Regions from separate parts of the Caballeronia sp. LZ062 genome, predicted to be linked through region 2. Evidence: riboswitches for the same ligand, from Rfam matches in the RefSeq annotation. Region 2 holds a riboswitch; the other holds the start of a gene.
What was found. Region 2 has a riboswitch for thiamine pyrophosphate ahead of P9239_RS20000 (FAD-dependent oxidoreductase). Riboswitches for the same ligand answer to the same signal wherever they lie in the genome.
Positions count from the first base shown of each region.

Region 1: linked by a shared signal. The riboswitch ahead of thiC (phosphomethylpyrimidine synthase ThiC) and the one ahead of P9239_RS20000 (FAD-dependent oxidoreductase) in region 2 are both predicted to bind thiamine pyrophosphate.

Region 1 covers NZ_JARTWB010000002.1:1,557,043-1,560,451, forward strand. The annotation lists gene P9239_RS13385 (DUF4397 domain-containing protein) at 1-109, opposite strand, end outside; gene P9239_RS13390 (EamA family transporter) at 428-1,375, opposite strand; TPP riboswitch at 1,681-1,823, shown strand; gene thiC (phosphomethylpyrimidine synthase ThiC) at 1,950-3,409, shown strand, end outside.
Region 2 covers NZ_JARTWB010000002.1:2,982,935-2,986,343, reverse strand. The annotation lists gene P9239_RS20010 (thiazole synthase) at 1-162, opposite strand, end outside; gene thiS (sulfur carrier protein ThiS) at 182-379, opposite strand; gene P9239_RS20000 (FAD-dependent oxidoreductase) at 400-1,530, opposite strand; TPP riboswitch at 1,729-1,853, opposite strand; gene P9239_RS19995 (ABC transporter ATP-binding protein/permease) at 2,130-3,409, shown strand, end outside.

The DNA.
Region 1 (3,409 bases), 1.4 Mb from region 2:
GTGCTTGCGTGAGGCCGAGTTCCTTGCCGACGTCGTCCGAACTTCCGCCGCAAGCGGACAGGATCGAAGCAACAGCGGCGAGTGCCGTAACGGTGCGGATGGGCTTCATGTGCCACCTTCCTTTTTCTGATCGTTGATGGTGTGAAGAAGGTCGCGGGCGTCGGGCGTGTCCCTGTGGCGCCGCTTCCTCGCCGCGCGTCACGCGTCTTTGTTTCATCGGAATGACGCGTGCGCGGGTGGCGGGAAAAGAGCAACGCCTGTGCCCTGTCGCGGTGCATGAGCGGCGTTGGCGGGACGCGAAGCCTTGCCGCGCAAGGCGCAAGCTTTCGTTAGAGGAATTGCTCGGGATGAGTGGGAAGACATGTGCGAACGATGCTCGCACCGCGACGTGGGCGCGTTTCCTACAAACGGCAGGAACGCGAGGCGCTCAGACCAGCCCCCGCCGCCGATAATCGAACCAGAAAGAAAGCCCCACGCTCAAGAGAATGACGACCGTTGCAATCACGGTCCAGCGCGTGATCGCCTCACCGAGCAGCAACGCGCCGAGCAAAACAGCCACGACCGGATTCACGTACATGCAGCTGCTCGCGATAATCGGGCTCGTATGCCGGATCAGAAAGCCATACGCGACATACGCGGCCATCGTCCCGATCAGCATCAGATACAAGAACGACAGCCCCGGCACGAAGCCGATGCTCGCTAGCCGCTCGCCCGAGAGCAACGCGACCGCCGTCGAAATGGAACCGCCGAGGCCGATTTGCAGCGCCGTCGACAGGAAGAGATCCGACGGCAGCTTCACGCGGCTCGCAAGATGCGCCCCGCCCGCCCAGAAAATCGCGCCGCACAGAATGGCGATGCTGCCCGCCGTCGAGCCGGACGCCGAATCGCCGTGGTTGAGCAACACGATGCCGACGAGCCCGAGCCCGACCGCGACCCACTCGCCCTTCGCGATGCGCCGGCCCGTGAGCGCGGCGATGATCGTCGCGAAAAGCGGCACGGTGGCGACCATCACGGCGGCGGTCCCGGTCTCGACGGTGCGCATGCCGTAAGCGAGCATCCCGCTCGACAAGCCGACGAGCAGCGTGCCGACGAGCGCGGCGTTGCGCACTTCGGCCAGCGTCGGCCAGACGGGTTTGCGGCGCGCCGCCAAAACAAAGAGCCCGATGCCCGCGAACAGATTGCGCAAGCCGGAAAGCAGAAGCGGCGGAAACGACGCGAGCGAGAGATGCACGGCGAGGTACGTCGATCCCCACACCAGATACACGACCGCCAGCGCGAGCGCGACTTGTCCCTTGTGCGAACGCGGCGCGCGGAACGGAAAGCGATCGGGAAGCGTGACGGGGAGACGCGGCGGCTTGAGCGGCGGATTGGACATGCGTTATCCGGCGACCGCGCAAGACTGAGCCGTGCTTTCTGCCCGACAGACGGCAATTAAACGGGCGGAAGCTCCGGCGCGACAAACGAAACAGGACGACATGGCGAAACGGTTGGAGTGCGAACGCGTGCGCAGGGAAGAACAGCGGACGACGCGGGGCGTCGATTGCGGCCGCGAAGCGGTCAGGGAAAACACGCAGGCCGCGGCGAGCGACATTATGCAGTAAGCGCCCCGCGCGATCGACGAATCGCCGGACGAATTTTCTGATGGTTGCCAACACGCCACGGTGCGGTGTAATGTGGCGGCTGCTAACGCGGGGGTCCTGCGTTGCACATCGCGATTGCGGCCGGTTTCATCGTGCGTAATCGCCTCGTGCGGCGCGGGTGAGAAATACCCTTTGAACCTGATCTGGATAATGCCAGCGCAGGGAAGCGTTCGAGTTCGACGGTCGCGCCGCATCAGACCACTTCTTCCGGACTCGTACCTTTCCGTCTCGTTCCTCCCTGTTTAGCTCCTGAGTCAGCCGAGCGCGGCAACGCTCGCATGTCAAAACGTCCCACAGGAGAGACAGCACATGAATGCCAATCCCAAGTTTCTGTCGGAAAACGCCGTCGTCGACGCCGCCGCCATCGCGCCGCTGCCGAACTCGCGCAAGGTCTACGTGACCGGTTCGACGCCGGACATTCGCGTGCCGATGCGCGAAATCACGCAGTCGGATACGCCCGACGGCTTCGGCGGCGAGAAGAATCCCCCCGTGTACGTGTACGACACGTCCGGTCCGTACACCGACCCGGACGCAAAGATCGACATCCGCTCGGGACTGCCCGCGCTGCGCGCCGGCTGGATCGAGAAACGCGGCGACACGGAAGAACTGGCGGGCCTGTCGAGCGAATTCGGCCGCGAGCGCGCCGCCGACCCGAAGACGGCAGAACTGCGCTTTCCCGGCCTGCACCGCAAGCCGCGCCGCGCCGTCGCGGGCAAGAACGTCACGCAGATGCACTACGCGCGCGCGGGCATCGTCACGCCGGAGATGGAATACATCGCGATTCGCGAGAACCAGCGCCGCGCCGAATATCTCGAAAGCCTGCGCAAGAGCGGCCCGAATGGCGAAAAGCTCGCGCAGATGATGGGCCGCCAGCATCCCGGACAGGCGTTCGGCGCGGCGGCGTTCGGCAAGGACGCGCTGAAGGAAATCACGCCCGAGTTCGTGCGCGAGGAAGTGGCGCGCGGCCGCGCGATCATTCCCGCGAACATCAATCACCCGGAAAGCGAGCCGATGATCATCGGCCGCAATTTCCTCGTGAAGATCAACGCGAACATCGGCAATTCGGCGGTCAGCTCGTCCATCGGCGAGGAAGTCGACAAGATGACCTGGGCGATCCGCTGGGGCGGCGACACGGTGATGGACCTGTCCACCGGCAAGCATATCCACGAGACGCGCGAGTGGATCATCCGCAATTCGCCGGTGCCGATCGGCACGGTGCCCATCTATCAGGCGCTGGAAAAGGTGAACGGCAAGGCCGAAGACCTCACGTGGGAAATCTTCCGCGACACGCTGATCGAGCAGGCGGAGCAAGGCGTCGATTACTTCACCATTCACGCGGGCGTGCGCCTGCAATACGTGCCGCTGACGGCGAACCGCATGACCGGCATCGTGTCGCGCGGCGGCTCGATCATGGCGAAGTGGTGCCTCGCGCATCACAAGGAGAGCTTCATCTACGAGCACTTCGAGGACATCTGCGAAATCATGAAGCAATACGATGTCTCGTTCTCGCTCGGCGACGGCCTGCGCCCCGGCTCCATCTACGACGCGAACGACGAAGCCCAGCTCGGCGAGCTGAAGACGCTCGGCGAACTCACGCAAGTCGCATGGAAGCACGACGTCCAGGTGATGATCGAGGGCCCGGGCCACGTGCCGATGCAGCTCATCAAGGAGAACATGGACCTGCAGCTGCAATGGTGCGACGAGGCGCCCTTCTACACGCTCGGGCCGCTCACCACCGACATCGCGCCGGGCTACGACCACATCACCTC
Region 2 (3,409 bases):
CTCGGCCTGGCGGCGCAGCGCGACGGTCACCATGCCGGGGCGCGCGGCATCGATGGAATCCGACAGCGATTGCAGCGACGGATAGCGCGACGTGCCGAGCAGCACGCGGCTCGGGAACGACTGGCCGTACAGCGTGAGGACGTCGGCGGTCTGTGTGGTCATGATGGAATCCTTCGTGTGTTCAGCCGCCCGCGACGGGCGAAACGACATCGAGCTTGTCGCCGGGCGCGAGCTTCTTCGTGCCGTGCTCGCCGCGCGCGACGAACTGGCCGTTGAGCGCTACCGCGAACGGCGGCTTGGCGCCGAACGCGGCGAGCGCGTCGGTGACGGTCGCGGCGTCGGGCAGGGTGAATTCGCGCTGATTGATGTGGATGTTCATGGGTCTGTCTCTGAATCCTGTCACGCGGGCACGGCCGCGAACGCGTCGTGCAGCAGATCGGGCCAACGGGCGTCGCTACGGAACTGCGCGAACGAAGCGGCGTCGCGCACCGTGCCGCCGACGAGCGCATCGGCGAGCGCGCACGCGGCATCGGCCACTTCGGGCGCGATCATGAAGCCGTGCCGATACAGCCCGTTCACGCGCAGCGTATGGGCGCCGTCCCAGACGATGGCCGGACGATGATCCGGCAGCGTCGGCCGGCATTGCGAGTTGAGTTCGAGAATGCGCGCTTCGCCGAATCCCGGATGCACCGCGAACGCCGCGCTCAGCAATTCGAGCGCCGAGCGCACGCTGACGGGCGACATGTCCTCGCCCTCGACTTCGGTCGCGCCGATCACGTAGACGTCGTGCTGCTTGGGCGCGATGTAAAGCGGATAGCGCGGATGCAGCAAGCGCACCGGCCGCGTCAGCCCGATGCCCGGCGCATGCACGCGCGCCACCTCGCCGCGAATGCCGCGCAGCGCGGGCCACACGGGCTTCGCGCCGAGGCCGCGGCAATCGATTATCCAGCGCGCATCGGGCATGGCGTCGACCGGCGTGTTCCAGTGCGTGCGCACGCCGCGCGCCGCCAGCCCCGCTGCCAGCGCCTTGAGCGCCTGCCGGTTGTCGAGCTGGCCTTCGTGCGGCAGCAGCCAGCCCTGCGTGAACCGCGGGCCGAGCGCCGGTTCCGCCTCGGCGACCTGCGCGCCCGCGAGTTTCACGAAACCGCCGTCGAGCAGCGCGGCCGGGGCGTTCGCGCGCAGCCGTCGCTCGAAAAGCGGCGCTTCTGCGCGATCCGCGCCGTGCCACACGACGAGCGTCCCGTTGCGCTGAAAGAAAACGGGCTCGGGCAATGCCGCGAGCGCATTCGGCCAGCGCGCGAGCGACGCCGCGCCGAGTTCCACGACGAGCGGCTCCGCGCTCGTCGCTTCCGCGAGCGGCGCGAGCATGGCCGCGGCCACCCACGCGGCCGACTGCGAGCCGGCTTCGTCGCCGCGCTCGTAAAGCGCGACGCCGTGCCCTGCCCCCGCGAGCTGCCATGCCACGAGCCGCCCGACGAGCCCGCCGCCGATCACCGCGAAATCCGGCCGGCGCGCGTCGCCCTGTTCCATGCTGTTCACAATCCGATGTCTCCTCATCCGGTCCCGCGCGTCACCGCGACGTGAGCGACCGTCGCCGCGCAAAAGCGGCATACCGATTGACTAACGCGACGAATCAGCGGAGGAGAGACCGGCGCGGCGGCCGTCAGACACACCGAGCGGAAAAGGAAAGGGAAGACCGGAAGAAACTGGAGGAAAGGCGCGGTGAACGCGCGTTCTCCGGAAACTTCCCTCGCCGGTATTACCCGGATCGGGTGCAAAGGGTCTCTCTCAGCCTCGCCGCGCCGGCCACCGATTCCAGTGACGTTGCGCGCGAAGCACCCCTGTTTCGTCGCAGATCATTAGAGCATAAAAGGCGAAGCGGCTGCAAACCGTGATTGCCCGCGCACTTCGGGCTTCGGCCGCACCGCTCCGGTCGCGCGCCGTGGCACTCTGGCACAATGCCCCGAACGCCGGTTCGTCGAACGATCGCACCGGATTAAGCGACAGTTAAGGCAGTGTCACAACAATCTGCGAACCCGGAGCCGCGCACGCGCACCTCGATGCCCGCGCCGGTCCGAAGCCTCACCGTCTCAACCCGCCGGCCGTCCGGCGCACCCGCATAAAGAGTCATGATCAATTCGAATTCCGAAAACACGCAGCAGAAAGCGGATGACGTATCGGCGTGGAGCCTCATCAAGCCGTACTGGGTTTCCGAAGAGCGCGGCGTCGCGTGGGGGCTGCTGGTCGCGATCATCGCGATCAACATGACCGTCGTCTGGATCAACGTGCGGCTCAACAGTTGGAACGCTGACTTCTATAACGCGCTGCAAAACAAGAATGTGCGCGACTTTCCGCACTTGCTGCTCATTTTCACGGGTCTCGCGTTCGCGTACATTCTGCTCGCCGTGTACGGGCGATATCTCCGGCAAATGCTCGCGTTCCGCTGGCGGCAATGGTTGACCAACCGTTACCTCGAACAATGGTTCGGCGACAAGGCGTTCTACCGCATCGAACGCGACCGCCTCGCCGACAACCCCGACCAGCGTATCAGCGACGACCTGCAATCGTTCGCGACCACCACGCTTACGCTGTCGCTCGACCTGCTTTCGACGCTCGTCACGCTCGTCACCTTCATCACGATTTTGTGGACGCTCGCTGGCGCTCTGACGCTCACGCTCTTCGGCAAGCCGCTCGTGATTCCCGGCTACATGGTGTGGGCCGCCGCGCTCTACGCGATTCTCGGCTCGCTCATCATCCAGAAGGTCGGGCATCCGCTCGTGTCGATCAACTATCAGCAGCAGAAAGTGGAGGCGGATTTTCGCTTCGGCCTGATCCGCGTGCGCGAGAACGCCGAGCAGATCGCGTTCTACGACGGCATTGGCACGGAAACCGCGAACGCGAAAGGCATCTTCCAGCGCATTCGCGACAACTGGTGGCTCATCATGAAGTACACGAAGCGCATGACCTTCGTGCTCTCGTTCTACGGCCAGATCGCGATCATCTTTCCGATCATGGTGGCCGCGCCGCGCTACTTCGCGGGCGCGTTTTCGTTCGGCGTGCTGATGCAGATTTCATCCGCGTTCGGCACCGTCAGCGATTCGTTTTCGTGGTTCATCAACAGTTATTCGACGCTGGTCGAATGGCGCGCCACCGTGAACCGTCTGCGCGAATTCAAGCGCGTCATGCGCTCGACGCATATCCGCGAGGAAACGTCGCCTGCGACGGAACGCGGCGGCATCAACCTGCATTACACGAGCACGCCGTCGCTCACGACGACCGGCCTCATGCTCGCGCTTCCGAATGGCACGCCGCTTTCGCGCGTGGCGGATGTCTCAGTTGAGCCGGGTTCGCGCTGGCTCGTCGTCGGGCCGTCGGGCTCGGGCAAGAGCACGTTGATGCGCGCGCTCGC